2 regions of the Micromonospora sp. WMMA1949 genome follow, and region 2 is predicted to be linked to the other one. Evidence: riboswitches for the same ligand, from Rfam matches in the RefSeq annotation. Region 2 holds a riboswitch; the other holds the start of a gene.
What was found. Region 2 has a riboswitch for cyclic di-AMP ahead of O7607_RS02725 (C39 family peptidase). Riboswitches for the same ligand answer to the same signal wherever they lie in the genome.

Region 1 (4,110 bases), 3.6 Mb from region 2:
GAGGCGCCCGTCATGGGCGAGTGGAGGTGCTCGCGTGAGCCTGTCGATCGTGAAGTCGGTGCGGCCGGGTGGTGTCGTCCAGATCGCGCCCCGTGGGGAGATCGACGTCGACACCGCGTACGAGGTGCGGGAAGCGATCGCCGAGGTGCTCGCGAAGGGCCGTCCCTCGCGAATCGAGCTGAACATGCGGCTCGTCACGTTCATCGACTCGGTCGGCATCAGCGCCATGGTCGCGGGCTTCCAGACCTGCGAGGTCAGCGGCGTCAAGCTCGTGGTCACCGAGCCGAGCCGGTTCGTGCACCGGCAGCTCTGGGTGACCGGCCTGCTCGGCCTGTTCGGCGCGCCCGAGCCGTGGTTCGCCGACGACACCCCCGAGGTGCTGCCCGGCGCCTGAGCGCCGTTCACACCCCCTGCTGCCAGGGGACCTTCTACCCGTTGCCAGTCCGGCGTCGGTACGGGACGATCGTCGCGACGCACGACGGCGAGGGGGCCCGCTTGCAGAGCAGCGACAGCTTCAGCTACACCGTGCAGGCCCGGTGCACCCGGGCCGAAGCGGTGGCGCTACTGGGTGACCTGAGTCGCCAGGGCGAGCTGCATCCGCTGATCGTCCGGGTCCGGAAGCTGCCGGCCCGGCCGGGCGCGCTGGCCAGCTACGCGATCACCGACCGGCTGCAACTCGGCCCGATGCACTTCCCGGTCACGTACCAGGCGGACGTGCTGATCGCCGGCGAGGACGAGGTCGTCACCGTGGCGCGTCAGCAACCCGCGACGACGGTCCGCAACCACACCCGCCTGCGCGACGAGCCGGACGGCACGGTACGCATCGACGTGGAGATCACGCTCACCGCACCGGCACCGCTGTTCGGGTACGCGTTCCGCCAGGCCCGGGCGGCTCACCTGGGCCTGGCGGCGCGTCTCGGGGCGACCCTGGAGGGGCGGCCGGCCTGATCCGGCCGCCCCTTCCGGGCGCGCTCAGTACACCGACAGGTGCACGTGGTTGGTGTGGTCGCTGGACGGGTCGCCGTTGCCGCCGCTGTACGACTTCCACCCGCTGCTGGGCAGCCAGATCTGCTTGAACCAGATCACGTAGAGCACGGCGAGCGGGTCGGCGTTGCGCACGAAGTACGCGGCGAGGTTGTTGCCGTACGTCCGGTCACCGCCGCTGGCCACGCCGCCGAAGCCGTTCTTCTGCGCGGCGAAGTCGCAGGCCCGCCCCTTCGGGTGCTCACCCGAGCCGCTGGGCCGGTGGCACGAGACGTACCGGGTGAAGCCCGCCGCCTTTGCCTGTTGCAGCGCGTGCAGTGTGCGCGGGGTGATGCAACCGTTCGCCGGGGTCGGGTCGTTGACGCTGCACGACTCCGACGGCCAGGAGCCGTCCGAGTTGCGCGGCGCCGGCTTCGCGTTCTTGTTGGAGGTGCCCTGGACGCTGCCGCCGCCGCTGGTGCTGCTGCGCGAGGCGCGGTCGTTGGCGACCTCCAGGGCGCGCTCGGCCTGCTCCTTGCGCTTGCCCATCACCGCGACCTGCTTGCGCTGCTCGCGGATCTCCCCGTCGAGCTGGGCACGGGTGCGGGTGGCCTCGTCCCGGGTGGTGATCAGGTCGCGCAGCGTACGGTCCTCGTGCGCGGCGACCTGCTCCAGCGCTGCGGCCCGGTCCATGAAGCCCTCCGGGCTGCTGCTGCCGAGCAGCGCCCCGGCGGTGCCCAGGCGGCCGTTGCGGTACGCCACCGCGGCGATCTCGCCGACCTTGGCGTCGCGGACGGCCAGCTCGGCGCCGACGGTCTTGAGCTGGTCGTTCAGTTGCTTCTGGCGGGTCACCGACCGGTTCAGCGCGGCTTTCGCCTCCAGCCAGCCCTTGCTGGCCGCGTCGAGCTGGGCGCGCAGTTCCGGCGTGCCGCCCTCGTCGTCGCCGCCGGGTGCGGCGGCGAGCAGGCCGGTCGCCGGCGCCGCGGAGGCGGGGGAGACCGGAACGGTCGCGACGCCGAGGGCCAGCGTCGCGACGAGCAGGGCCGCCAACCGGGCGGCCGTCCGTCGTACAGGTGCCACTGGGGGCATTCACACGTCCTTCCGTCAACGCCGACCGGGTTAGCTGACGGGTTCGGGACGGAAGATCCCTACCGCTGACGCGGATGCACCCCACGTACGTGGTTCCCCGGCTCGCCCCTGCGGACGATTAGGCGACGGCCGCCCCACCGGGGCCGGTGGCGCCCGCGGGTGCGGCCGCGACCGAGACTACCGGCGCTGCCCGGGCACGGCTCCGTCGAGCAATGCCACTAGGCGGGGCAAAACCGGCATAAGACTACAGCAGTCACAGTGATTTAAGTCTGTCCTAATCACCACTCGGTCTTTCCGCACACTCCGGCTGACGCTCCGGGCTCGACCTGCAACGTGGCGTGATCGATGGAGAAGTCCTCGTGCAGGGCGGCCCGGGCGGCGGCCAGCACCCCGGCCGGGTCCACGCCCGGGTCGGTGGTCAGGTGCGCCGAGGCCACCTCCATGCCCGAGGTGAGCGTCCAGACGTGCAGGTCGTGCACCTCGGCCACACCCGGCACGGCGGCCAGCCGGTCGTGCACGGCGGTGACCTGGAGGTGTTCCGGCGCGGCCTGCACCAGGATGCGGACCGCGGCCCGGCCGAGCCGCCAGGTGCGCGGCAGGATGAACACGCCGATGCCGACGGCGACGAGCGGGTCGGCCCACCACCAGTCGGTGACCGTGATGATCAACGCGGCGGCGATCACGCCGAGCGAGCCGAGCAGGTCGCCGAGCACCTCCAGGTACGCCCCGCGCAGGTTGATGCTCTCCTTCGACCCGGCGCGCAGCAGTGCGAACGCGACGATGTTGGCGAGCAGGCCGAGCACCGCCACCACGAGCATCGGGCCGGCCAGCACCTCCGGCGGCTCGCCGAACCGGCGTACCGCCTCGATGAGGACGTAGACCGCGACGGCGCCGAGCAGTACGGCGTTGGCGAGGGCGGCGAGCACCTCCAGCCGGTAGAGCCCGAACGTGCGCTGCGGGTCGGTGCCGGCGCGGCGGGTGGCGGAGATCGCGGCGAGCGCCATGCCGATGCCGAGGACGTCGGTGAACATGTGCCCGGCGTCGGAGAGCAGCGCGAGCGATCCGGTCGTGAAGGCGGCCACCGCCTCGACCACCATGAGGGCGGCGAGCAGCGCGAAGGCGGCCCAGAGGCGGCCCCGGTGGCGGTGTGCCGCGTTGGCCACCGCGCCGCTGTGGTCATGACCTGCGCCCACGCCAACACCTTCCCTGCCCCGTACCGGCCAGGCTCAATGTATGTTCACATCGCTATGTATGCAAGTGAACTGTGGGTGGCGCCGACGCGGCCACTCACCCCACCGGATCGAGCGTGGTGAGGCGCTGGGTGGCGCGGGACAGCGCGACGTAGAGCGTGCGTACGCCCGAGCCCGGGTCGGCCCGGATCTCGCTCGGCGCCACCAGCACCACGCCGTCGTACTCCATGCCCTTGGCCTGGAGGCTGGTCACCACCTGGAGGCGGCCCGTGCCGAGCGCGCCCAGCCAGCCGGCCACCTCGTCCCGGCGGGGCACCGGCGTGATCACACCGACGGTGCCCTCCACCTGCGCGAGCAGCGCCTCGGCCGCCTCGACCGTGGCCGCCGGCAGGTCGGCGGCGGGCACCGTACGCTCCACCGGCGGCACGCCCGTGGACCGCACCGCGTCGGGCAGCGGCAGATCCGGGTAAAGGCGGCGGATCTCCGCCGCCGCCACCGCGAAGATCTCCGCCGAGTTGCGGTAGTTGGTGGTCAACTCGTAGCGGTGCCGCTTGCGCCGCCCCAGCGCCTGGTCGCGGGCACGGTCCAGCTCCTGCGGATCGCCCGTCCAGGCCGTCTGCGCCGGGTCACCGACCACCGTCCAGGACGCCAGCCGGCCGCGCCGGCCGATCATCCGCCACTGCATCGGCGAGACGTCCTGCGACTCGTCGACCACCACGTGCGCGTAGTCGCGGTAGTCGGCCGGACGCTCCCGCGCCGCCGCGCGGGCGGCACGCTGCCGGTCGGCGTACGTGCTCAGCTCGCGCACGCCACCGGCGAGCTGGTACGGATCGCGCTTGGGCCGGGCCCGCTGCACCGGCTTGCCGAG
Region 2 (4,110 bases):
CGTACGCGGTCACCGACACCGGCGCCGACGGCGAGCACTTCGTCGAGCGGTTCCCGCTGGCGGCGTCCGGCTACGTGCTGCGGCGCGACATGTCCAACGTGGACGAGGTGCTCACCGACCTGCTCGACGCCGACCCGAAGGCGGCGCAGCGCTGGGCGGCCCGGACCCGCTACCTGGGCGACTTCCCCGCCGACGGCTACGCCGAGGCGTTCCTCACCGCCGCCCGCCGCGAGTTGGAACCCGACTGGTCGGTCCCGGCGCCGCGCGCCGTGGTGTAGGCCCGCTCAGAGGTACGGGTCGAGCAGGGCGAGCACCGCGGCCGGGTCTTCGACGTGCGCGTTGTGGCCCAGCCCGGGCAGCGTGGCCACCGGCACACCCAGTTCCTTGAGCTGCGCGTCGGTCACCATCGGGTCCTGCTCGCCCCGGGCCAGCAGCACCGGTACGTCGGTGGCGGCCAGCAGCGCCGCCAGCCGGGGCTCCCCGACCGCGAACGCCGCCGGGTCCATGGCGAGCCGCCAGCGGCCGTCCTCCCGCCGCAGCCCCGCCTCCACCACGGGATGGTCCGGGGCGAACAGCCCGGCGAGCCCTGACACCCGCAGGTAGCGGCGAGCCGCCTCGTCGCGGGTGGCGAACCAGGTGACCGGCCGCGCGGCCAGTTCCTGCGACTTCGCCAGCTCGGCCGGGGACCAGACCGCCTTGATGCCGAGCCCCACCACCGCGTCGACCGGAAGGGCCCGCTGCCGGGCGGCGAGCGCCAGCGCCACCACCCCGCCGAGCGAGTGCCCGAGCAGGACCAGCCGGTCGGTGGGGCCGAGCCGTACCGGGCCGAGCCCGTCGGCCACGCGTTGGGCGAGGGCCTCGAACGAGTAGCCGGGCAGCGGCGGCGACCAGCCGTGACCGGCGAGGTCGGGGGCGAGCCAGCGGCCGGGCCAGCGGCGCTCCAGCAGCGGCGCCCAGGGCAGCCACACCTCGCCGGTGGCACCCATGCCGTGCAGGAGAATCAGGTGCCGCTTCCCCGTCGTATCGCCCATTGGCGCAGTCTGCCACCGCCCGCCCCGCACACGCGAGACCGAACCCGCCGCCCCCGGCCCCCACCAGCCCGTCGATCTTGCGGTTTCGGCCCCCGGGATGCCCGGCTCACCCGTTATGCCGGGGCCACAACTGCAAGATCAGCGGGGCGAGGTGAGGCGGGGCCGGGGTGGGGTGGGACGGTCAGGCGGAGTAGCCGCGGCTGGCGATCCAGTGCGCCAGGTCGATCGTGGTGAGCCAGTACGAGGGCAGGGACGGGTCGGCCGAGTCGGCGATCCGTACGGTCCGGCCGTCGTCCTTGTAGCCGACCACGGCGACGTAGTGGCCGCCCGGGAACGAGTGCCAGCCGCCGTTGGTGTCGGTGGCGGTACCGGCGACGTTCGCGACGACCGCGCGGCCGTTGCTGATCGCCTCGACGACGTCGGCCTGGAGCCGGTCCATCTGGGCCGGGGTGGCGGTGCCGGGAATCATGCGGGTCCGGTACGGGTTGCCCTTGACCTGCTGGTTGAGCACCCGGGTGGTGTCCTCGGCGGAGTTGGTGCCCATCTCGGTGGTGCCGAGCGGGCCGGCGAGCGCGTCCTGGCTGCGCTCGATGCCGGCGGCGCTGAGCGCGTTGCGCACGGCGGCCGGGCCGCAGTAGAAGTAGTTGATCTGCGCCTGGTAGTCGTAGTCGAGCGACTTGCTCGACGGCGGCTTCGGCTTGGCCTTCCGGGTGAGGTCCGGGTCCGCCGCCGCCTTGGCCGACGGGGAGGCGCTCGCCGACGCGCTGGGCGCGGCCGAGGCGCTGGGCGACGCCGGCGGTACGGCGATGCGGGCCTCGCCGCGGCTGGCGGGCTGCTCGCCGAGGCGGGCGGCGCCGAGATCGGCGACCGCCGCGGTGTTCTCCTGGACCGGGGCGTCGTCACCGGCGGCGGCGACGGTGCCGGCACCGGCGGCCAGCACGAGCGCGGCGGCCGATCCGGCGATGATCTGGTACGGGCGTTCGGTGACGATCCGTCGCAGCTGACGCTTCAGGTGGTGCTTCACGAAATCCTCCACGGGGCGTGAGCGGCACACGCCGGCCCGGCACGCGGAGGAACTCACACGTGCTGGCGGGGCCGGATGGCCGGGGGATCGGGAACGCCCGTGATGCCGGGCGCCCAGGGGGCGGTTGCCGGTCGCGCGTCAGGCGAGCGCGGGCACCGCGGTGCCGTGGAGGCGGGGGGACGATCGAGGGGTGGGCAAGAGGGGTAACTCCTTCCGTGGCCGCCGACCGGGTTAGCTGACGGATTCGGGCGGGAAGTACGCCCTACCGCGGGCCGTGGGCTCGCGGATTCACCCCGATGGTGCTCATGGGTCCCCGGTTCGTGGAACTCGATTAGGCGGGTCGGTGCGGCGTCGCCGTCGGCGATCGATTACCGCATCGGACGCGCCGACACTACCGGTGGGTATGTCCCATGCCAAGCGCTCCCACCTGCGTAAACGTGATCCGCGGTAACGGATTTCGGAACACCCGGTTACTGACTTCACTCAATGGGACAAGCAGTTTCGACGGCACCTGGCGGCGGAAACCGGACAGACGGCGAGCAGCCGACCGGCAATTGCGCGGCTCGATGACCCGTTCTGCGCCCCGCGCCCGATTCGGCGGCCTGGGTGACCGGGCTCACCACATTGCGGGTAACAATTCGGTCGAGACGGGGCGCCTCAGCCGACCCGGGCCGGGCGCCACCGCGCGTTCCGGGCCGCCGCGGGCACCGGCAGGGCGCTCGTCGTCGTGCTCCGGTACGGCAGGGCGGGCCGCAGGGCCACGGTTGCCGCGTACGCCTCGGCGGCGAGGGTCCGGGCGGCCTCGGCGGCCAGTTCCGCGTCCCGCCAGGCCGTCCGCTCCCGCGCGGCGGCGCGCTCCCATCCGGCCCGGCGCCCGTCCCGAACCGTGCGGGCCAGCACGATCTCCTGCTCGGCCGGGTGCCGGCGCGGATCCCACCCGTTGCGGTGCGCCAGCACGTCGGCGAGCTGACGGGCGGTCAGGTCGCCCCGCCAGTGCGCCGTCATGGCGGCGTGGTGCAGCCAGCGCTCCCGGGCCGCGTACTCACCCGGGGTGCGCGGGGTGCGCGGGGCACCCAGCGCGGCGGCGCCGGCCAGGCGGCGGGCGGCGCTGTCCGCCTCGTCGTACGCGGTCCAGGCCCGGTCCGCCTCGTCCTGCGCGGCCAGCCACCGCTCCCGGCGGCGACGGGCCGTCTGGGCGGCCCCGGCGGCGGCCACCGCCACCTCCTCGGCGTAGCGGACCAGATCGTCGCGGCGGGCGGCATCGGCGTCCGGCTCGGGGGCGGCGTCCGGCTCGGGGTCGCGTTCCGGCCGGGCGACGAGCGCGGCGAGCAGGCCCAGGGCGAGCAGCAGCAGGAAGGACCAGATGGCGGCGGCCTCGGGCACCGCGGTGAGGAAGTGGTACAGGGCGGTCTGCGACATGGTCGGCACCTCACGGGAAGAACCTGGCGGGAGGACCCGCACGACCTCGCCGGGGCGGGCCGGTGGAACGGGCCGCCGGGGCGGGTGCGGGGATGACGTTCGGTGGGTGCGGTGAACGGGCGTGGCCCGGGGGCGGATCAGCGGGCGGGCGGGGCCCGCGGGCCGGCCGGCGCGGCGACCCGGCCGGCCGGGACCGGCTGCGGTGCGGCCGGGTCGACGGCCCGGGGAGCGGGCGCCGGGACACCGGCGGGAAGGGCCTGCCGCTCGGCCGCGCGGTCGGCCTCCGGCCGCGCGGTGGCCGAGGCACCGGCGACGGGGTACGCCGGGACGGCCGCCGCCGGAGCCGGGGCGGCAGCGGCGACACCGGACGGCAGCGTGGCGGCGCCGAACGAACAGGCGACGACCACGGCGAGACTGGCGAGCATCCGGGCGGTCCAGCGCGCCACCCACCACACGGGGCAGGTGAGCGCGATCGGAAGCACGGGTACAAATTACCGCCGAACCCCCACGAACGCACCGCCGCACGGCGTGTCGCGAATCGACCGGCCGAGGGGTGCGCGTGTCAGTCCGGGCGACGCCGCCCGGCGTACTCGATGCCCTCGCCCGGACCGGCGACGGACGTCGCGCCGCCGTCGG

Region 1: it holds a riboswitch for cyclic di-AMP, as region 2 does, so the genes downstream of both, O7607_RS19890 (coiled-coil domain-containing protein) here and O7607_RS02725 (C39 family peptidase) in region 2, are expected to answer to the same signal.

Annotation. Positions count from the first base shown of each region.
Region 1 is NZ_JAPZBG010000001.1:4,194,544-4,198,653, forward strand. It holds gene O7607_RS19880 (STAS domain-containing protein) at 35-394, shown strand; gene O7607_RS19885 (SRPBCC family protein) at 496-948, shown strand; gene O7607_RS19890 (coiled-coil domain-containing protein) at 973-2,052, opposite strand; cyclic di-AMP (ydaO/yuaA leader) riboswitch at 2,057-2,187, opposite strand; gene O7607_RS19895 (cation diffusion facilitator family transporter) at 2,331-3,245, opposite strand; gene O7607_RS19900 (HelD family protein) at 3,340-4,110, opposite strand, start outside.
Region 2 is NZ_JAPZBG010000001.1:633,127-637,236, forward strand. It holds gene O7607_RS02715 (CDP-glycerol glycerophosphotransferase family protein) at 1-278, shown strand, start outside; gene O7607_RS02720 (alpha/beta fold hydrolase) at 285-1,031, opposite strand; gene O7607_RS02725 (C39 family peptidase) at 1,213-2,067, opposite strand; cyclic di-AMP (ydaO/yuaA leader) riboswitch at 2,261-2,403, opposite strand; gene O7607_RS02730 (hypothetical protein) at 2,713-3,474, opposite strand; gene O7607_RS02735 (hypothetical protein) at 3,612-3,956, opposite strand; gene O7607_RS02740 (acyltransferase family protein) at 4,037-4,110, opposite strand, start outside.